Regions from separate parts of the Hydrogenoanaerobacterium sp. genome, predicted to be linked through region 2. Evidence: predicted binding sites of a transcription regulator. Region 2 holds the regulator's gene; the other holds the start of a gene.
What was found. Region 2 encodes LexA, which represses DNA repair genes until DNA is damaged. Its sites were predicted from a motif close to CNAACANNTGTTNG; they were not measured.
Positions count from the first base shown of each region.

Region 1: RTV33_RS09240 (putative DNA modification/repair radical SAM protein) is a predicted target of LexA. The motif match lies at 919-932, and genes of this name have one in related genera.

Region 1 is NZ_DALZQO010000013.1:37,533-48,671, forward strand. It holds gene RTV33_RS09240 (putative DNA modification/repair radical SAM protein) at 1-896, opposite strand, end outside; gene RTV33_RS09245 (hypothetical protein) at 1,189-1,311, shown strand; gene RTV33_RS09250 (LL-diaminopimelate aminotransferase) at 1,340-2,518, shown strand; gene hisIE (bifunctional phosphoribosyl-AMP cyclohydrolase/phosphoribosyl-ATP diphosphatase HisIE) at 2,571-3,224, opposite strand; gene RTV33_RS09260 (hypothetical protein) at 3,254-3,511, opposite strand; gene hisF (imidazole glycerol phosphate synthase subunit HisF) at 3,539-4,294, opposite strand; gene hisA (1-(5-phosphoribosyl)-5-[(5-phosphoribosylamino)methylideneamino]imidazole-4-carboxamide isomerase) at 4,291-5,025, opposite strand; gene hisH (imidazole glycerol phosphate synthase subunit HisH) at 5,080-5,688, opposite strand; gene hisG (ATP phosphoribosyltransferase) at 5,685-6,326, opposite strand; gene RTV33_RS09285 (ATP phosphoribosyltransferase regulatory subunit) at 6,328-7,452, opposite strand; gene RTV33_RS09290 (DUF4358 domain-containing protein) at 7,896-8,486, shown strand; gene RTV33_RS09295 (ABC-F family ATP-binding cassette domain-containing protein) at 8,638-10,221, shown strand; gene ispD (2-C-methyl-D-erythritol 4-phosphate cytidylyltransferase) at 10,506-11,139, shown strand, end outside.
Region 2 is NZ_DALZQO010000012.1:7-11,145, reverse strand. It holds gene RTV33_RS08740 (phosphoglycerate dehydrogenase) at 1-884, opposite strand, end outside; gene serC (3-phosphoserine/phosphohydroxythreonine transaminase) at 935-2,017, opposite strand; gene RTV33_RS08730 (ATP-binding cassette domain-containing protein) at 2,186-3,640, opposite strand; gene RTV33_RS08725 (nuclease-related domain-containing protein) at 3,669-4,259, opposite strand; gene RTV33_RS08720 (DUF4358 domain-containing protein) at 4,544-5,056, shown strand; gene RTV33_RS08715 (heparan-alpha-glucosaminide N-acetyltransferase) at 5,114-5,872, shown strand; gene RTV33_RS08710 (hypothetical protein) at 5,970-7,124, shown strand; gene typA (translational GTPase TypA) at 7,202-9,022, opposite strand; gene RTV33_RS08700 (hypothetical protein) at 9,228-9,950, shown strand; gene lexA (transcriptional repressor LexA) at 9,957-10,538, opposite strand; tRNA gene RTV33_RS08690 (tRNA-Asn) at 10,969-11,044, opposite strand.

The sequences.
Region 1 (11,139 bases), on a different contig from region 2:
TCATCCAGAAGCTCGGCGGCATCAAAGCCGTAGAATCGCAGCAGCCAGTCGGCCTGATACAGCCTGTGCTCGCGCAGCAGTGGCGGCTTGGTATCAAGCGACGGCAGCAGCGAGTGGCTTTGCACCGGTGTGTAAGCTGAAAAAAATACACGCTTGAGCCCAAATTTACGGTACAAATTTTGTGTAAGATTTAGAATTTTAAAATCACTGTCGGGGGTCGCGCCTATAATCATCTGAGTGCTCTGCCCTGCGGGAGAAAACTTTGGCGCATGCCTGTAGCGTACAAGGTCGGTGCAGTTTTCTTTAATTTTGTGCTGAATCACGCTCATCGGGCGCAAAATCGAAATTTTTGATTTATCCGGGGCAAGCAGCTTTAGGCTGTCCTGCGAGGGGAGTTCTATGTTCACGCTCATACGGTCGGCAAGAAGCCCCAAGCGCTGAATTAGCACATCGTCCGCACCGGGTATCGCCTTGACATGAATATATCCACGAAAGTTGTATTCATTGCGCAGCAGCGCAAGCGTCTCAATTAGCTGCTCGCAGGTATAGTTGGGGCTTTTGATGACACCGGAACTAAGGAAAAGCCCCTCAATATAATTGCGGCGGTAGAAGTGGATGGTGAGGTCGGCCAGCTCGCGTGGGGTAAATACGGCACGCCGCGTATCGTTGCTGACGCGGTTGATACAATACTTACAGTCGTAGATGCAACAGTTGCTCAGCAGCACCTTCAGCAGCGAAATGCATCTGCCGTCTGCTGAAAAGCTGTGGCAGATTCCGGCAGAAACCGCGTTGCCGATACCGCCTTTGCCGCCACTGCGGTCAGCACCGCTTGAAGTGCAGGCAACATCATATTTGGCTGCATCCGATAAAATTGTCAGCTTATCAAAAATTTCCAAAATTGCACCGCCTAAACAAAATAGAACATATGTTCTTAATAATATTTATTATACCCCGTTCTACTGTAAAAATCAAGTTTTTTGTACAAAAGCAATCATGTGAAAAAGATGTTGCCGAATAGAGCTGCACAGAATACAACAAATTAAAGCTGAAACCGACCTCGACCTGGGCACAATAAAAGATTTATTGCCGAAAATTTAAATCAGTATTCCAATTCTACCACCGGTAAGGTATACTAAAATGTATTGACCAAAGAGCGCGGCGGGTACCGAGCGGCGGAGCATACCTCACATGCTGGATGCATTTGCGCCGATGTTCACCATGGTTTACTTGCAGCTGTTTGCCTGCTATATGGTACTGCAAAACAGCTGTGATATTGACAAACCGTGCAATCTCGCCAACTGTGAAATATAAGCGGTGAATAGATAGAGAGGTTCTACCCATGAAGATGAATAAAAACTATTTGAATTTACAAGATAGCTACCTGTTTTCGACCATTGCGAAAAAAGTAGCGGAGTATCAGGCACAAAACCCCGAGAAAAAGCCCATTCGGCTCGGCATAGGTGATGTGACACTGCCGCTTGTGCCTGCGGTGGTGGCGGCAATGCAGGCTGCGGTTGCACAGATGAGCTGTAAGGCCACCTTTCGGGGCTATGGGCCTGAGCAGGGCTACGACTTTTTGCGCCAAGCGATTGCAGGCTACTATGCCGCGCATGGCGTAACGGTAGATGCAGGAGATGTATTCGTAAGCGATGGCGCAAAGAGCGACCTCGGCAACATTCTCGATCTTTTTGACGTAGAGAACACCGTGCTGATTCCCGACCCTGTTTACCCGGTATACGTCGATACCAACATTATGGCAGGGCGCAGGATTGTGTATATGAATGCCAATGAGGAAAACGGCTTTCTGCCATTGCCCAATGTGGGGATACAGGCAGATATCATCTACCTCTGTTCACCCAACAACCCCACGGGAGCCGTTTACAATCACGAGCAGCTGAAGGCTTGGGTAGACTATGCACTTGCAAACAATGCAGTGGTTTTATTCGATGCGGCTTACGAGGCCTTTATTCAGGACGAAACCCTGCCGCGCAGCATCTACGAGATTGAGGGTGCAAAGCAGTGCGCAATCGAGTTTTGCTCACTTTCCAAAACAGCAGGTTTCACCGGTACCCGTTGCGGCTATACCATTGTACCCGCTGAACTGACGGTTGAGGGTGAGCCGCTGCGCAAATTTTGGCTGCGCCGCCAAGCCACCAAATTTAACGGTGTACCCTATGTTGTGCAGTGCGGTGCACAAGCGGTGTTCGGTGAAGCGGGGCAACGCCAAATCAAGGCTAATATCGCAGTATATCAAGAAAACGCCAAGATCATCTCCGGTACTCTCAGAGAGATGGGTGTCTGGTTTACAGGTGGCGAGAATTCGCCCTATATCTGGCTCAAATGCCCCAGCGGAATGACCTCATGGGAGTTTTTCGATCGGCTGCTCACCGAATGCAGTGTCGTGGGCACTCCGGGCAGCGGCTTTGGCAAAAACGGCGAGGGCTTTTTCCGCCTTACCGCGTTTGGTGATAAGGCAGCTACCGAGATTGCAATGAAAAGGCTGCAAAAGCTGTTTTAACGAGAAAAGATATTCCGTAAAAAAAGCCGCCCACTGGGCGGCTTTTACTGTTTTACTGCGTTTTGCTGGTTTCCTGCTTTACCTTTTTATCCACCACATGGCGTTTTGCCAATTCGTCAGAAACCTCAGAAAGTGAGATGCCGCGTTCTACCATTAGCACCAGCAAGTGATAGGTAAGGTCTGCAATTTCGTAAATAGTTTCGGCGTTGTCGTCGTTTTTCGCACCGATAATAACCTCGGTGCATTCCTCACCCACCTTTTTGAGGATTTTGTCAAGCCCTTTTTCAAACAGGTAGGTGGTATAGCTGCCCTCCAATTTATCGGTTTTGCGTCCTTCAATCAGCTTGTACAACGCATTCAGCGAGAAGGGGTTCTTTTGCTCGTTCTGGTAAATCACATTGTTGAAGCAGCTGTCTGCACCGGTGTGGCATGCGGGGCCGTTCTTGATTACTTGGGCTGTCAGCGCATCATAATCGCAGTCCGCTGTAATTGACACAATTCGCTGTACATTGCCGCTGGTCGCTCCCTTGCGCCAAAGCTCCTGCCGGCTGCGGCTCCAAAAGCAGGTATGCCCCTCTTTTATGCTGATTTCAAGGCTCTCACGGTTCATGTAGGCGACGGTTAGCACCTTTTTGGTGTAATAATCCTGCACCACCACCGGAATCAGCCCATCTGCGCCAAATTTTAATTTTTCTATTTCAATCATGTTGTTCAGCCCTTCCAATATCATTGCAATCAAGCATAGCGCGCGTTTTCATAATCCTGATTTCTCACATAAACGTAATACAGCATTGTCGTATCAAAATGAATGCCCGCATTGCCGAAGTGCGTACGCCCTCTATGCGTGCCTGCCATCCTGCCTTTATAGGTTTGATCGACTATACGGTATTCGTACCGAATTCCGTGTGCGCCAAGCAGATTGCGCACCGCAGCAAAGGTTTGCACGCAACTGCCAAAATGAACCTCTTTCCATCGCCAAAACAGCAGCATCATGCAGCCCTCTTAAATTACCAATTGTAGTCAAATTCTCATTTCGATCTGCTGCGCTTTTAAGTAGCGCTTCAAATCGCTGATTACCAGTTCTTTGTAGTGGAAGATAGAAGCCGCCAGCCCTGCGTCCACGCCGTTTAAACGAAACAGCCCGGAGAAATCCTCTTTTTTACCCGCGCCACCCGATGCAATGATGGGAATGCTGACATGCTTTGCAATTTCCTCCAGCATCTCAAGGTCGAAGCCTTGCTTAACACCGTCGGTATCAATGGAGTTTACCACCAGTTCGCCCGCGCCGTTTTGCTCGCCGCGTACCGCCCACTGAATTGCGTCGATGCCGGTATCCTCACGCCCGCCCTTGGCAAAAATACGAAAGCTACCGTTCACACGCTTCACATCCATCGAGAGCACCACGCACTGGTTGCCGTATTTCTGCGCTGCCTGTGCAATTAGAGCGGGGTTGCTTATTGCACCCGAGTTGACGCTCACCTTATCTGCACCGCAGCTTAGCACGCGAGCAAAATCCTCTACGGTATTAATGCCGCCGCCCACCGTCAGCGGAATAAAAATTTGGCTTGCCACACGGCGCAACACCTCGGTGAACAGCGCGCGCTGTTCTATGCTTGCGGTAATATCGTAAAATACAAGCTCGTCTGCGCCGGTGTCGTTGTAATATTTAGCAAGTTCTACGGGGTCGCTTACATCCTGTATCCCCGCAAAATTCTTGCCCTTTACCACGCGCCCGTCTCGAACATCCAGGCAGGGGATAATACGCTTGGTGATCATACCTGCACCTCCTGATTGCCGTCTGCCAGTGCGATTGCCCTTGCAAGGCTGATCGCACCCGTATAAACCGCCTTGCCGATGATGGCGCCGTAGGTGCCCAATGCAGCAAGCTGGGGGATTTCGTGCTCGAAAGAAACACCGCCCGAAGCAATGATGCGGCAGCTCACCTCTTTGGCAAGCTGGCGATAGATTGCCATATTGGTGCCGCCCATAGCGCCGTCCTTTGCAATATCGGTGTAGATGATGGTCTGCACACCGATGCCTGCAAGCTCGCGGCAAAACTGCACCGAGTCAACATCACATACCTCGCGCCAGCCCTTAATGGCAATCTTACCGTCTTTTGCATCTACCCCCACTGCAATGTGCGAACCGAACTTGACCAACATTTTGGTGAGAAACGCTCTGTCTAGCGCAGAGGTACCCAGAATCACACGCTCCACACCGAGGTCGAGGTACTTTTGGATGCGCTGTTCGTCACGGATACCGCCACCCACCTGTACCGAAAGCCCGCCTGTCTTGATAATTTCACAGATAGTATCAAAGTTGGAGAGCGTACCGTCCTTCGCGCCGTCTAAATCCACCACGTGCAGGTTGCGTGCACCTTGTGCCTTAAACTCTGCCGCAACATCGGCGGGGGAGGAGGAATACACCGTCATTTGGTCATAGTCGCCCTGCTTTAAACGAACCGCCTGCCCGTTTCGCAGGTCGATTGCGGGAAATATCTCCATCATGGTCATCCCTTCTATAAAACGAATGCAGATTGTTTTATGCGTTCTGATTTTTAATTACAACTCCCCAAAAGCGGATAAAATGTTCAGCCCTGTTTCTCCGCTCTTTTCGGGGTGAAACTGTGTGCCCATTACATTGCCGTTTACCACCACACCGGTTATGTCTATGCCGTAATCTGAAACCGCAGCAACGCTTTCTGCGCAGTTTTTTGCATAATAGCTGTGTACATAATAAACGTAATCGCCGTTTTTGCTGTGTTTCAGCAGCGGGCAGTTGCGTGTTATTTTTAACCGGTTCCACCCCATATGCGGAATTTTAAGGTTTTCTTTGAGGTCGCCCAGTATCGGTACAACCTCGCCTTTCAGCAGCCCCAGTCCGTCGTGTTCACCGTATTCCAAGCCCTTTTCAAATAGTACCTGCATCCCAAGGCAGATACCCAGCAGCGGCTTGCCGGAAGCCGCTTGCTCTTTGATAACGGTGTCCAAACCGGTTTGCCTCAGTTTGTTCATTGCATCGGCAAAGGCACCCACTCCCGGCAGAATAATACGATCGGCCGTGTGTATCTCGTCAGCGCTGCCGGTTACCTTTGCCTCAAGCCCCAGATACTGCAGTGAGCTGATGAGAGAAAACAGGTTGCCCACGCCGTAATCGATTACAGCAATCATTCTTTCGCCTCCTCACGTTTTTTCAACAGTGCGGTGAGCCGCTCAAGCATCTCCTCAATTACTGAATTTTTAAACTTAAAGCTAGATTTATTGGTGATGAACCGCGCTGAAATTGGCACAATTTCATCAAAAACACGCAGGTCGTTCTCTTTCAGCGTGCTGCCCGTCTCTACAATATCGACAATCACATCGGAAAGCCCAAGTATGGGTGCCAGCTCAATTGAGCCGTTCAGCTTAATGATTTCAATTTCACGGTTAATGCCCTCGTAATACCTTTTTGCAATGTTTACATATTTGGTTGCAACGCGCAGAATGCGATCGGGCTGTTCAACGTAGCCGGTTTTTCCCGCCACCGCCACACGGCATTTGCCAATGTTCAGGTTCAGCAACTCGTAAACATCAGGCTCGCTCTCAAGCAGAATGTCCTTGCCCACCACACCGATATCCGCCGCGCCATGCTCCACATAAATCGCCACGTCCGAGGGCTTTACAAGCAGGTACCGCACACCGTTCTCGGCGTTTTCAAACACCAGTTTGCGGTTATCCTCATAAATTTCTCTGCAATCGTACCCAATTTGTGAGAACATCTCATAAACCTTATCTCCCAGCCTGCCCTTTGGCAGCGCAATATTCAGCATGTCAGGTATCCTCCTCTTGCAGTTTACCGTTTGCATAACGCAATACAGTTTTACAGCGCAGCCCCTGCGGCTTTATGCGTTCTACGCGCACCCGCAGCCCCTGTGCAATTTTATCCTCAATCAGTGCCGAAAATACGCCGTAGTCGTCTATGGTATCGTACAACACCAGTACATCCGCGTCGTCGTCGGCATCACAGCGGTAGTAGTGCTCCAGCTCATCAAGGTATACCGCAAACCCAATGGCACCTTTGTCTTTACCAAATTTATGTAGCAGGTTGTCGTAGCGCCCGCCCGCGAGCACCACCTTGGGGATTGTCTCAACATACCCTTGAAAGATAATGCCGTTGTAATAGTCGAGGTCGTTGACAATCGAAAAATCAAGGCTCAGTTTGGAGTCAAGGGGAGTGCCTTCAAAGGCTGTGTACAACATTTTCAGTTCATCCAAGGCGTTTTGCATCGTATCGTTTACCACCAGTAGCTGCGCCGCCGAAAGCACCTTGCTAAAATCTCCGTACAGGTGTGGTATTTGCAGCAGTTTTTCCTTGTAAAACACCGAAAGCTTGGTGTGCTCCAGCCGTGCATTCAGCTCGTAGATATTTTTAGTGCGAATGCTTTGCGCCAGCTCATATTTGGTTCGCTCATCCATGTCGGTACCTTCCAGCAGACCCGAAAGAAAGCCCATGTGCGAAATATCGAGCAGATAGCTTTCACTTACTGCGGCAAGGCTTTTTACGGCGAGGCGAATTACCTCAATCGTAGCATATTCGTCTATCTCACCAATGCATTCCAGCCCCATTTGGCTAATTTCTTTGTACTCATGGTTCTGGCGCGAAAGGCGGTACACCTTTTCAAGGTAATACAGCTTTTCAAAGCTGCCGCACTTTTGTGCATCTAGGTTTTTTACAATCGATAGGGTAACGTCGGGGCGCATAGCGAGCAGTTTGCCGTCCAAATCCATAAAGGTGATGATATGCTCTGTTTTCAAAAAATTCTTGTTATCAATGTAGAGGCTGTATTCCTCGAATTTATGTACGCGTACCTTTTTATAGCCGTGATGCTCGAATAGCTCCCGCAGCTGAAATGTAACGCGTTCTTCATCCTTTAGGCTTTCCCAAAACAAATTCATATCCACCATCCCATCTTACAGTTTTTACTAATATACCACGCTTTATCGTATTAGTCAAGTAAAGCGAAATTTGCCGTTTGTAAGGGCCAATTTTATGCGAAATAAATGTGACAAAAGCAACTGCAATTATCGCCATTGTCAGGCGGTTCTCCTCGGTTGTTTGACAGTTTTTGAAAAAAAGTGAAACAAAAAAGGTGTTTCCTGCAATAAAATCAAAAAAGTAAAACACTGTTATGGTGAAGGCAAGCCTTTCATACGACTATACCGTACTTATAAAAATCCCTAGGTATTTCCAAGTGCGAGCATTTTACTTCACGTAATTCACAGTTTATTATCAAATATTACAAAAAATTAATTTGAAATTTGTGATAAATGACGATATACTAAGAATAGTCGGTGGGAGACTACCGTAAAATAAAATGAAACATAAGGAGAAATTTTAAATGAAAAAACTCTTAACGTTGCTCATCGTTGCAACATTGGCTGTATCCATGGTAGCCTGTACCTCAAATAACGATAAAAGCTCCTCTTCCGAAAGCAGCTCTGTATCCGAAAGCGTAGATTCGTCATCCGAGGAGGAATCTTCCGAAGAAGAAAGTACCCCAGAGTTTGAGATTCCGGAAGAAAATAAGAAACTTGGTGATATCATCACTGCCGCTCGTACCGATGAAATGAATGAAGCTATGAATATTATCATGTCGAAAGATGACCCGCAGGCACAGCTGATTTTTGATGTTGCCGGCCTTAATGCCGACGATATGGAAGCTTTTGCTGTCAGCATTTCGCCGATGAACATAAAAGCATACGGCGTTGCTATCATTAAACCTGCTGAGGGCAAGGACGAAGCTGTACTCAAAGCCATTAACGGTTTTGTAGATGGACAGAAAAAAGCGTTCGAGCAATACCTGCCTGACCAGAAAGAGATTGCAAATTCCGCAACCGTTGATACCCTTGAAGACGGCACCGTTGTACTGGTAATGTCGGAGGACGGCGCAGCAGTACAGAAAGCAATTCTCGAGGCACTTAAAAAATAATTACAGCACACCTAAGGGGGCGAACATTTGGTTCGCCCCCTTTTTGCATGATGTATTTGCGCGGGCCGATTTTATGTGATATAATAACAAAGTATGCAATTTTGTAACACAATATTGCGATAAGCGGCATAGCCGTAAATATGGAGGAACTATGATAACTGTATCTGATTTGGCGCTTTCTTTTAACGGACAAAACTTATTTTCTAACGTTAACCTGTTGTTTCAGGGCGGTAACTGCTATGGTGTTATCGGTGCGAACGGCGCGGGAAAATCTACATTTTTAAAGATTCTCTCCGGCGAGCTGGAGCCTAGCAAGGGTGAGGTTTCGATGGATGCGAAGGTTCGCATGTCGGTACTCAAGCAGGATCACTATGCTTATGATGAATTTACTGTGCTCGAAGCTATTTTGCAGGGCAACCAGCGCCTGTATGAGGTATTAAAACAAAAGGATGAACTATACAATAAATCTGATTTCTCAGAGGAGGACGGAAACCTCGCCGCTGAGCTTGAGGCGGAATTTGCTGAAATGGGCGGTTGGGAAGCAGAAACCGACGCTGGCAAGCTGATGCAGGGCTTGGGGCTTGACAACATGATTTTGTATTCAGAGATGTCCTCCCTTTCCGAAAAAGAAAAGGTAAAGGTGCTGCTTGCACGTGCGCTGTTCGGTCAGCCCGACATCATCCTGCTTGATGAGCCCACCAACGGTCTTGATATTAAATCGATCGCATGGCTGGAGGAGTTTCTGCTCGATTACGAGGGCGCTGTTATTGTTGTCTCGCATGACCGTCACTTCTTAAACAATGTTTGTACGCATATCGTCGATATCGATTTCACTAAGATTAAGATGTATGTCGGCAACTACGATTTCTGGTACGAATCCAGCAAAATGATGCAGCGCCTGATGAACGACCAGAAAAAGAAGGCTGAAGATAAAATCAAAGAGCTGCAGGCATTTATCCAGCGCTTTTCTGCGAACAAATCTAAATCGAAGCAGGCAACCAGCCGTAAAAAGCTGATTGATAAGCTCACCGTTGAGGAGATGCCCGCTTCGTCCCGTAAATACCCTTATGTGGGCTTTGCAATGGACAGAGAGCCGGGCAAGGAGATCCTTGCGGTTGAAGGCATCAGCAAAACCATTGATGGAGTAAAAGTGCTTAATAACGTTTCGTTCCGTGTAGCAAAGGGCGATAAAATCGCATTTGTCGGTGAGAGCGAGATTGCCAATACCACTTTGTTTAAAATTCTTACCGAGGAGATTGAGCCGGACGAGGGTACCTTTAAGTGGGGTGTTTCCACCTCGCAGTCTTATTTCCCCGCAGATAATTCCGCCTACTTCAACGATTGCGACCTATCAATCATTAAGTGGCTCGAGCAGTATTCCAGCGACACGCACGAAACCTATCTGCGAGGGTTCCTTGGAAAAATGCTGTTCTCGGGTGATGACGTCAACAAGCCTGTCAAAGTGCTGTCGGGCGGTGAGAAGGTTCGCTGCATGCTTTCACGCATGATGATGTTTGGCTCGAACGTGCTGCTGCTCGACCAGCCTACCAGCCACCTCGACCTTGAATCAATCACCGCGGTAAACGATGGGCTAATTGAATTCAAGGGTGTACTGCTGTTTGCTTCGCACGATCATCAGTTCGTTCAGACGATTGCGAACCGCATCATTGAGATTACGGAAAACGGCTGCATCGACCGTATCTCCACCTACGACGATTATCTTGAAAGCAAATAAATAGCAATGCCCGGTGTCGTGGCGCACCCCTTGCCGCATGCAGAGGGTGCGCTTTTCTATTCGCCAATACGGGAAAATGTGTACAACACATTAAATTTGCACGATTTACCGCAGCATAAACGATTTTTACTTGTAATATGGTACAACATGTTTTATCATAGAAGTAAGAACATTTTACCGCGCGGCAGAGAATACTATTGTATAGGGTTATGAAAACAACCGCTAAAACAATATGTGTACTAGCAGGTGCAGCTATACTGAAACAGGACTTGTTCCGGAGGTCTATGATGATAGGTAAAAAGAAAAAGCGCCCGTTTGTATCGGCAATAATCGTTGCGGCAGGCAATGCCAGCCGTATGGATGGTATTGATAAGCAATTGGTTGAAATTAGTGGAATGCCGGTGGTGATTCGCAGCGTTTTAGCATTTGAACATTCCAATAAAGTTGACGAAATTATCGTTGTAACAAAAAAAGAGAGCATTCCCGAGCTGAACCGGCAGGTGCGTGAGTTCTTTGCAAATAAGGTTAAGTTTATTGTAGCCGGTGGAAAAACCAGGCAGGAATCGGTTTTTTGTGGGGTAAACTGTGTGGATGACCGCTGCGAATACGTAGCGATTCATGACGGCGCCCGCCCGCTGGTGCTTACCGGTGCAGTCGACGCCTGCATTGATGACGCGGTAGAGCATGGCTGTGCTCTGTTGGGCGTAAAGGTGAAGGAGACCATTAAGGCGGTGGATGAAGAGCGGTTTGTTGAAAAAACGATTGACCGTGAAAATTTATTTATTGCACAGACGCCGCAAATTTTCGAGATCGCATTGTATAGGCGGGCAATGGAGCATGCCGATTCAACCGGCGCAGATTACACCGATGACTGCCAGCTGGTTGAGTCGATAGGGCAAAAGGTGTATGTATCGCGCG
Region 2 (11,139 bases):
AAATCAATCAGCTGCAGCGCCGCCATCTTTGCACAGTTGTCCTCCGACTCGGGGGTAGAAGCGCCCAGATGTGGGATAGCGATGACACCTTCTACACCGATGAGATCGTCACTGGGGAAGTCGGTTACATATGCAGCAACCTTACCGGAATCGATTGCGGTAACAATATCCTCACTGTTCACCAGCTCACCGCGCGCAAAGTTGAGAATGCGCACACCATTTTTGCAGGACTCTAAGCTTTCGCTGTTGATCAAATCTTTTGTCTCTGGGGTAAGCGGCACATGCACGGTGATAAAATCACAGTTCTGGTAGATCTCACGCAGGCTCTTTGCATGAACAATAGCGCGCGAAAGCCCCCAAGCGGTGTCAACCGATAGATAGGGGTCGTAGCCGTACACCTGCATGCCTAAATGGCGGGCAGTGTTTGCAACCATTACGCCAATGGCACCCAAACCAATGACACCCAGCTTTTTGCCGGCAACCTCAGGGCCCGCAAACGCGCCCTTGCCTTTTTCCACCAGCTTACCGACCTCGGCGCCCTGCCCTTTGAGGGTTTTCGCCCAATCGATGGCGGGAATCACCTTGCGCGCCGAAATAAGAATGCCCGCAAGCACCAGCTCTTTTACGGCGTTTGCATTAGCGCCCGGTGTGTTAAATACAACAATGCCCTGCTCGCTGCATTTTTCCACGGGGATGTTGTTGACACCCGCACCCGCTCTCGCAATCGCTTTGAGCTGCGTGTCGAAGGTCATTTCGTGCAGTGAGGCGGAGCGCACCATAATGGCATCGGCCGATGTGTTCTCGTCTACAAACTGGTATTTTGTTTTATCAAAATTATCGGTCCCTGCGGGGCTGATTTTATTTAAAGTTTTAATGTTATACACAATACACCCTCCTGTTCATATAGGCTAAGGGGGAACCCCCCGCGCAAGCCTTAATTGTTGGCTTCAAACTCTTTCATAAAGGCAACCAACTTCTCAATACCCTCAACCGGCATTGCGTTGTAGATAGACGCCCTCATGCCACCTACGCTGCGGTGACCTTTTAGATTGACAAAGCCTGCCGCTGCCGCCTCTTTGCAGAATTTTTTATCAAGCTCGGCATCTCCGGTAACAAAGGTGACGTTCATCATAGAACGGTTTTTACCCTGCACGGTGGCTTTAAACAGCTTGGAGCTGTCGAGGAAATCGTAGAGCATCTGCGCCTTTTTCTCATTGCGCTCCTTCATTTTCTCCAGCCCGCCAATGTCGTTGAGAATCCACTCCAGCACAAGCTTGCAGACGTAGATGGAGTAGCAGGGGGGTGTGTTGTACATCGAATCGTTATCGACATGGGTTTTATAATCGAACATGGTGGGGGCACCCTCGCGTACATTGCCAATCAGGTCATCGCGGACAATTACCACGGTAAGCCCTGCGGGCGCCATATTCTTTTGTGCACCGGCGTAGATAAGGCCGAATTTGCTCACGTCATACGGCTCGGAGAGAATGCAGCTGGACATATCGGCAACCAGAGGGATGTCCCCGGTCTCGGGAATATAGGGGAACTTGGTGCCGAAAATTGTATTGTTCAGGCAGATGTGGACATAGTCCGCATCCTTGCTAAAATCGCCCTCGGTAACCTCAGGGATATAGGAGAAATTCTTATCGGCGGAGGACGCCACCACGCGCACCTCACCAAATTTGGTTGCCTCTTCCTTTGCTTTTTTTGCAAACTGACCGGTAACCATGTAATCTGCCTTGCGGTTTTTGTTCATCAGGTTCAGCGGAACCATTGCAAACTGCGAGGACGCACCGCCCTGCAAAAACAAAACCTTGTAATTGTCGGGGATGTTCATGACCTTACGAAGCAGACTTTGACAGTCGTTTATAATCTCTTCGTAAACGGGTGATCGATGACTCATCTCCATTACCGACTGTCCGGATCCATTGTAATCCAGCATTTCACTTGCAGCTTTTGCAAGAACAGTTTCCGGTAAGATTGATGGGCCCGCAGAAAAGTTATAAACTCTTGCCATTGTGTTTTCCTCCATTTAAATAAATTAAATTTATAGCACTGCGTTTGTGCAGTTACTACTTTTATAAAGCTGGCAACCTGTAGCACTTCGCCGATTGCTAGTTTTTTAACAAGTGGATTCTTTTATTATAGTCCTTCTGGCGCTTTAGTCAATTAAATTCACAAAGTTTTACCCTTTTAACAGTTTTGTCAGGGTGTCGGCATCTGTTTCTTTTGCACTTTTGTCAAAAACAATTGTATTTCTACCCAGTACAAGTATACGGTCGGCAAGCCCTATCGCCTCATTTACATCGTTCGTAAAATAAAGGATGCCCCTGCCGCGTTTTGCCTGCCCTGCAATTTCATTGTAGATTCTCAGCTTGGTCTGCAAATCTACCCCGTTGGTGGGGTCAACCAGAACAAAAATGTCGCCGTCTTTGGCGAGGGCGCGCTGCACCAGCTCTCTTTGGCGGTAGCCACCTGTCATATACTCTTTCCGCTGTGTGTTAACACCCACCACATTGTGGAGCATTTTGCCCATGGCATTTATAGTGTCGCGCATTTTTGCGCTAAGCAGCGCAAGCTTGCCTGCCTTGCGCCCACCGTCGCTGTCATAATTCTGCAGTTGCTCCTCGGTATCCTCATCAATGGCTGAAACAATGCGCAGTGCGTCGGCGGTAATCGGGTTATCAATACGCACTTCTCTGCCCGCCACTTTTATGCCTCCGGTATACTCCAAAAGCCCTGCCAGCATGCGGTAAACACTTTGTGCGCAAAGACCCGAATCGGACACCAGCGCGATGATCTCGCTTTTGTGCAGCGTAAAGCTGATGTCTTTGGCATGCCCCGCAGAAATGCTTGCTACCTCTAATACGGGTTCGCCAAGCTCCAGCTGCTGTTTGCTGTAAATGTCGCTCACCTGAAAACCCTCGATGGCTTCTATCAGGTCGAGCTCGGTCATGCCTGCGGTTTCGCGCACCTCTTTGAGCTCGCCGCGTTCCACAAACACAACCCGGTCTGCAAGCGCAATGATCTCATCCAAACGGTGGGTAATATACAATATACTCACTCCCGTTTTGCGCAGTGCGTGCACCATATCGTACAGCACCGAGCATTCCTTGTGCGGCAGGTGTGAGGACGGCTCATCCATAATAATGAGCTTTGCATCGGACAGATAGGCGCGTGCAATGGCAGCCGCCTGCTTTTGCGCAGAAGTAAGAGTATAGAAAGGTTTGCTTGGGTCAATATCGATCCCCAGCGTTTCAAAGCACTCGCTGCAAACGGCGCACAGCCTGCGGGGGCTCATTCTGCCTGTTTTATAATATTGATCGTTGCCGAATAAAATGTTATCTGCAACCGACATTTGCTCAAATCCCTGGTTGTTCTGCATTAGCGTAACAATACTGAGCTTTGTCGCTACGGCAGGCTCAGAGATTTTTACCGGTCGACCCTCAAAATAGATTCTGCCGCTGTCTGCGGGCAGAAAACCGTTGATTACGCTTGCGAGAGTAGATTTGCCCGCGGCGTTTTTGCCTGCCAGTGCCAGCACTTCGCCCTTATTGATGGTGAGATCGATATTGCGGATATAAAACTCGCTGGTTATTCTGCGGGTTACCTGCTCGAGCCGCATTAGCTCCTGTGCCATAGCTACGTCCTCCTTGCATTGGGGTGGTTTATTTCACCTTATTCTCTTCCAACAGCTTCACTAGCTGCTCCACATCCACACCGTTATCCTTCTCAAAGCGTGTTTTCGAGAGCAGGCTGCCTAATTTGCGTACATTTACAATGGGCAGGGTATCCTTAACATACAACACATTCTTTTTAAATGCCGAGGTAAACACCACAACTTGCTCCATTTGAATATTATAGACGTTGTTTTTAGCAAATATTTTGCGTGCTGCATCCATGGCGGCAATACCCTCGTTCAACGGGTTTTTAATGCGTGTTTTTACGTCGTCTTTCACTACCGACCAATATTCCTCGCGCTCTTCGCCGTAGTAATCGGCGTTTTCTACCTGTGTGTTCACAAACAGCAAGCCAAAAAAGCCAACCAGTATATGGTCGATATGCACCGTTTCTTTTCCGCAATCCAATGTAATATCTTGCAGCACTTTATAACTGCGAATGGATGCAAATTTTTTAAGCGTACCGGTTACGCGCCTGTACTGCCCTGCAACGCTTGTTCTTCTCTTCCACAGCAAAACAACCACAAGCGCAATAGCGGCCCATACCGCCACCATAATTCCAATTTGCATTCCGTCCATACCAATCCATCCTTTTTTCATCTGAATTTTGGGCATACCATAAACAATGCTTTTTATGGTATGCTGCCCTTCCCAATGGTTTCTGCCCGGCAGCAAACCGGAAAGGGTAAGTGAAAAATTGCTTTACTATTTATTTTAACATATGTGATAGCCAAAAGGAAGAACGTCCTGTCATCATAAAACTGTAAACTTTTTTTATAAAGCGATGCCAAACTTGACTAACCTGCGAAAACGTTTATAATTTTAATAGAGTTCAAATTGCTCAAAAACAAATGGAGATGCTTATGAAAAAGATTGTTGCACTATTATTGGCAGCGATAATGCTGCTTTCTGTTACAGCCTGCGGCAAGGAGGAGCAAGATGCCCCCCAGCCGAGTGAAAAATCGGTTGCCTATGCGCAAACCGAGCCCGAGAATCTTGGGGATGTGATGAGCCTTATTTATGAGAACATCAAAATGAAAGAGCTGCAATCCGCAACCGAGAAGGACCTCACCAACTTATTCCACATCGAGCCGGATATGGTGCAGAAATACGCTATCCGCTACTCTTCGGGGCGCTACGGCGTTGCCGATGTGGCAATCATCAAGCCTGCTGAGGGCCAAACGGAAGCCGTACAGGAGGCCCTAGAGACGCGCCGTGCTGACCGTGTGGCTGAATTTGAGAACTACGATGTACACGATTCGTTCCGCATTGCCAAAGAAGCGGAGATTTTTACCCGCGGTGATTATGTAATTATGTTAATGCTCGCCGACGTAGACGCTGCACGTACCATTATACTTGAACAAATACCCGGGTAACGGCAGCACTGCCTTCTCCGCTTTGGGCAGCGGTAATTTATGATGAGGTATAAAGCTATGTTTGAGAAGAAGGATTTGAGCCGCCGCGTATGGCTGATCGATGAAGTTCGGGGCGTATTCATCATTCTGATGGTGCTCTACCATCTGTTTTATGACCTTGTTTATATCTTCGAGGTGAATATCCCCGCTTTCCATTGGAGGTTCACCAGTTACCTTCAGCTCCTTATCGCGGGGCTTTTTGTGTTTATTTCGGGCGTTGCATCGCGCTTTTCGCGCAGCAACCTCAAGCGCGGCGCTCAGTGCTTTGCCTTTGGCATGGTTATGACATTGGCCACATGGCTGTTTCTGCCCTCGCAGATTGTCCTATTCGGCATCTTACATCTGCTCGGTGTTTGCATGATGCTGTTCCCGCTGATGAAGCCCGTTTTAGACCGTATTCCCCCTCTCGCCGGTTTGATTGTATGTGCGGTGCTGTTTTTTCTCACCTACAACACACAATCGGGCTACTGGGGTATGCGCGGGTGGCAAATGAACCTGCCTGTCGCATGGTATTCTACTAATTTTCTTTTTCCGTTTGGTTTTCCCAATGCCGAGTTCTGGTCGTCGGACTATTTTCCGTTGCTACCATGGATTTTATGGTACCTTGGCGGCACCTTTGCGGGGGTGTATATTAAAAACGGGCAGTGCCCCGCATGGTTCTACCGCCCCCACAGCCGCCTGATGGCGTTTTTAGGGCGCAACACCTTCATTATCTACCTGCTGCACCAGCCGGTGGTTTATGGCGTGCTGTATGTGATCTTTGCCGCTATGCGGTAGGGCATTCCACGGGCCTGCATTCCCCAAGTTCTGTGATGGATTTGGCAATAGCCTTTGAGTATACAAAGCAGATTTACAGATATGGAGGGGAACAATAATGCTAAAAAGAATTTTCGTAGTTTTAGCGGCTGCTTTTTTGATTGCAGGCTGTACAAGAAATGAGCAGCCATCAAGTACTGTAAGCGAAACGGCTATTGAAGCCTCCTCCTCCTCAAGCTCTGCCTCTGGACCGGCGAAGAATGAGGAGGATTCCCTTTACCGCGATATTCTAATCAATTACGGCGCATACATTCCTGAAATTAGCGATTATCAACTGTCTGCACATAAAGGGGCAAGCCTTTTTTGGCACAGCGACTGGGATGAGCAAAACCCATTGCCTGCCGATGCTTATTTCTCGTGGTATTTGGGTCAGTTATGGAATGAAGGCCTATCTTATGAAGAAAGAGCTGTAAAGTATGCTTCCCCCTACGGAGAAGACAGGGGATGGTTTATTAAAAAGCAGGATTACGAAAGCAAAGCACAAAAATATTTTGATGTTACCACGGAATATCTTCGCTCCGCAAAAGCATACGATGCAAAGTATGAGGGTTATACTATAGGCGGTGGTGGTGGCATTGGGGAGACGCCTAAAATTGTACTATTTAAAACAGAACGTGAAGGCGATGTTTTAAAACTCTACTTGACTTTGGTTTACAACGAGGAAAATAGGATTTACGCCATGCCAAACGAATATAAGATTCTTTCAGTGCGGCTGCTGGAGGGCGGTGGTTACCGGTATATCGGCTACACAACCGACCAAAGCCCATCGCCACAGCAGATCGATTCTGATTTTACCACCAAACAAAGTATTAACACAGGAACACCCGCCGAATACGTTAACAACGAGTTGGCATTTTCAGTTGCTTTTCCGCAAATATGGGCGAATAATTACACTGCGCAGGCTGCCAAATTGTTTTTTCAAGAAACAGACGGCGTGGGAACATACGTCGGATTTTACTACAAAGACGACAGAGCTGCACCCCTGTTTAGCATTTATGCCGTTCCCTTGGATGTTTGGGAAATTGTTAAAAACAGGGAAACTCCGATTGGTTTTCAGTTTGGGCAAAATAATTCCTATGTGTTTTTAGCTGAGCCTTGGGGCGGTGGAAACCCCTATAAAAGCGGAGCAGACAAAGAATTGTATGATAACATGTATATTGAACCTGAGCAGATTGAGGAAAAAATAATATTCCAAATCATAGGTAATAACTAAAAAGAAAATTGCAAAAAGGGCGATTGCAGCTAAGCTGCAATCGCCCTTAATCTCTATGCACAAGGTTGATCTCGTTATCAAACCTTTTTGTTTGTTGATTTCATACGCAGGTTATTGTCAAGAATCTTCTTGCGAAGACGAATGCTCTTAGGGGTTACCTCCACCAGTTCGTCATCGCCGATAAACTCAAGGCTATCCTCCAGGCTCAAACGGCGCGGCGGAACCAGGCGCAATGCATCATCACTGCCCGAAGCACGGGTGTTGGTCATCTGCTTTCTCTTGCAGACGTTCACCGCCATATCATCGCCCTTGGGGTTGGAGCCAATAATCATGCCCTCGTACACCGGTACACCCGCACCAATAAACAGCACACCGCGCTCCTGCGCGTTGTACAAGCCATAGGTAACCGATTCACCGGTTTCAAACACAATCAGCGAGCCTGTAGCGCGTGTTGGAATATCGCCCTTAAACGGCTGGTAATCGTGGAATACAGCGTTCATAATACCTTCACCGCGGGTATCGGTCATAAACTCACTGCGGTAGCCAAACAAGCCTCTGGACGGAATGATAAATTCCACCTTGAAGCGGCTGCCCACCTGCTGCATATGTGTAAGCTCGCCTTTACGAGAGCCCATTTTCTCCATAACAGAGCCCAAAGATTCCTCGGGAACATCGATGACCAGCTCCTCCATGGGCTCATACAGCTTGCCATCAATCTCTTTGTAGAGAACCTTGGGGGTGCTTACCTGGAACTCATAACCCTCACGGCGCATGGTTTCAATGAGGATAGACAGATGCATCTCACCTCTGCCGCAAACGCGGAAGCTGTCGGTGTTTTCTGTTTCGTTGATACGCAGCGAAACGTCTTTGAGCAGTTCGCGGAACAAGCGGTCGCGTATTTGACGGGAGGTGACAAATTTGCCCTCTCTGCCCGCAAATGGGCTGTCATTGACCGAGAAGGTCATTTCAACCGTTGGCTCTGAAATTTTTACAAACGGCAGGGGCTCTTCTAACCCCAGCTGACAAACGGTATCGCCAATGGTAATGTTCTCAACGCCCGAAAAACAAACAATGTCGCCAACCGAAACCTCAGTCGCAGGTACACGTTTCAGGCCCTCAATCTGATAGATATTCACAACCTTACTTCTGTAAGGTTTTCTATCCTGGTGATAATCGCAAATGGTAACATCTTGATTTGCCTTCAGGCTGCCGTTTTCAATCCTGCCAATGGCAATTCTACCGACATACTCGTTGTAGTCGATGGAAGAAACCAGCATCTGCAACGGTTTTTCTGCATCGCCCTCTGGGCCGGGGATGTGGGAGAGGATGGTCTCAAACATCGGGGTAAGATCCTCGCCCTCTGCACTAGCATCCATAGTCGCAGTGCCGGTTCTGCCCGAGCAATATACCACTGGGCTTTCCAACTGCTCTTCGGTGGCATCAAGCTCCAATAAAAGCTCCAGCACCTCATCGGCAACCTCAGCGGGGCGTGCACCGGGCTTGTCTACTTTATTTACAACGATAATAATCTTATGTCCAAGCTCAAGTGCCTTCTGCAAAACAAAGCGTGTCTGCGGCATCGGGCCCTCAAAGGCGTCTACCAGCAGCAGCACACCGTTTACCATTTTAAGAACGCGCTCAACCTCACCGCCAAAATCGGCATGCCCCGGGGTGTCGATAATATTTATTTTTACGCCCTTGTAGTGAGCCGCCGTATTCTTAGCAAGAATGGTAATGCCGCGCTCGCGCTCAAGGTCGTTATTGTCCATAACTCTATCCGCAACCACTTGGTTGTCGCGGAAAACGCCGCCTTGTTTCAGCATTTCATCTACCAGTGTGGTCTTGCCGTGGTCAACGTGAGCTATGATTGCTACATTGCGTAAATCTTCTCTAATCAAATTCGATTACTCCTCAATATCAGACTTCTAGCTTTTCTATTCATACCGCATATAATTATATCCCTTTTTTCGTCATTTTGCTACAGATGCACAAAAATATCTTGTTTTAACTAAACAAAATGTCTTTGATTCTCCTGTTTTTGTGTACTTTTTCAAATTTTTGGTGTAAAATGTAATTATCTAAGCCGGAAAGGGAGATATAGCCTTGAAAAAATCCATTTTGATCGTATTTCTCATGATATTATTATCCTACTCGGCCTCCTGTACACAAAAGGAAATAACGCCTGTAGAAGGGCTTAGAGCCACCGCAGTATACTCGGATTTTATTAACAAAATGGAGTCGGGCGAGCTTGTTAAGCTGCATTACAGCACCCACTCTTGGTTCGAGTTCTGTACATCTGAATCAACCGCAATTAAATTTAATACAACCACGGCAGGCAAGCGTCAGCTCGTCTACCGCGACCGTAATCCTTTTGTTTTCTGGCATTATCCGCCTTACGATTATTATGACGGTGATACGTATTATTATAAGTATAAAAATAACTGGTTTATCGACACCTTCAGCAAATACAACCGCATACAGCAAAAGGATTTCGTCGGCATCCGTGAAAACTTTTTCAAAGGGAATAATATTCTGTCAGATTACGTATATAAAGACGGAAGCAGCTACCGCCTGGAAGCTGTGATACAAAGTAAGGACAAAAATACTTACTATTCGTTTGTAGGGCAAGCAGATGAAAACCATATTATTTCGAGCATCAAAATCAAGGAATACGAGTTTAATTATGAATCTAATGAGTATGAAAATATCAGCACTTATCTGTTCCGCTATTCAGGCGTAAACAAGGGTAATGAAATTAAACGTCCGAAAGATCTCAAACCAAATGAAATCGCCAACGACCTAAATTTAGATAAGGACGAATTCTAACCGACACTATTCGTAGAAACGCATAACTGAAACCACCCTGCCTAAGATGCGTACATCCTCTACAATGATCGGATCAAAAGCATCGTTTTCGGGTTGCAGGCGAAAATGCCCCTTCTCTTTATAAAAACGCTTTACAGTGGCTTCATCTTCCACCATTGCAACAACGATCTGCCCATTCTCTGCAACGCTTACCTTGCGAGACACGATAATGTCGCCGTCCAAAATCCCAGCGTTCATCATACTATCTCCGCGAACGCGCAGGGCAAACAGGTCTTTATCGCTGCCATAGCGTGCTTTATAGGGGATATATTCTTCAATCTGTTCAACTGCAAGAATTGGCAAGCCCGCGGTTACGGTGCCCAGCAAAGGAACCTTTGTCGTGCTGGCACCCGGCATTTTAATAGAGCGATTAAGGTTCTGGTCGCGCTCAATGTAGCCCTCCTGTTCCAATTGCTTTAGATATTTATGCACCGTGGAGGTGGACTTAATGCCCAAATCTGCGCAAATCTCCCTTACAGACGGCGGTACGCCTTCATTAATCCGCTCATTGATATATTCCAGCACATTTTGTGCCTTTTGATCCAACATTGCTTGCACCCTTCCCTATTTTACTGCTTCTATCATATCATATTCTAACCTTTGATGCAAACATACGTTTGCCCTCTGATGTAAATATTGGATTATATTGTTTATAATTTTTCTATCGATTATTAAACCTTTGTTTACAGCACCTTAACAAACAAATTCTCTAATGGTTTATAATAAGAGCATACCCAAACAAAACGCAGCCGCAGCGTTTATGGGTATAAGCTCTACCCTCCTCAAGAAAACACACCTCAAACAAATAAAAGTGTCTGCATGTTGCATGCAGGCACTTTTATTGTTTTAAGTCCACAAAAGGGTCTACCCCCTATTTAAGTGTCTCTTTCTTATCATTTAGATACAATGCACCAGCCTTGCCACCTTTACTTTGAGAGAAATAAAAAAAGCAGCCTAATTATATAATCAGACTGCTTTTTGGCTCCCCCTGTTGGACTTGAACCAACGACCCTGCGGTTAACAGCCGCATGCTCTACCGACTGAGCTAAGGAGGAATATAAAGGGAAATGACTGAAAAACATTTCTGTCTTTCAGTCAACCAAGTGTCGGCATCGACTTATCTTCCCAGGCAGCTTCCCGCCAAGTATTT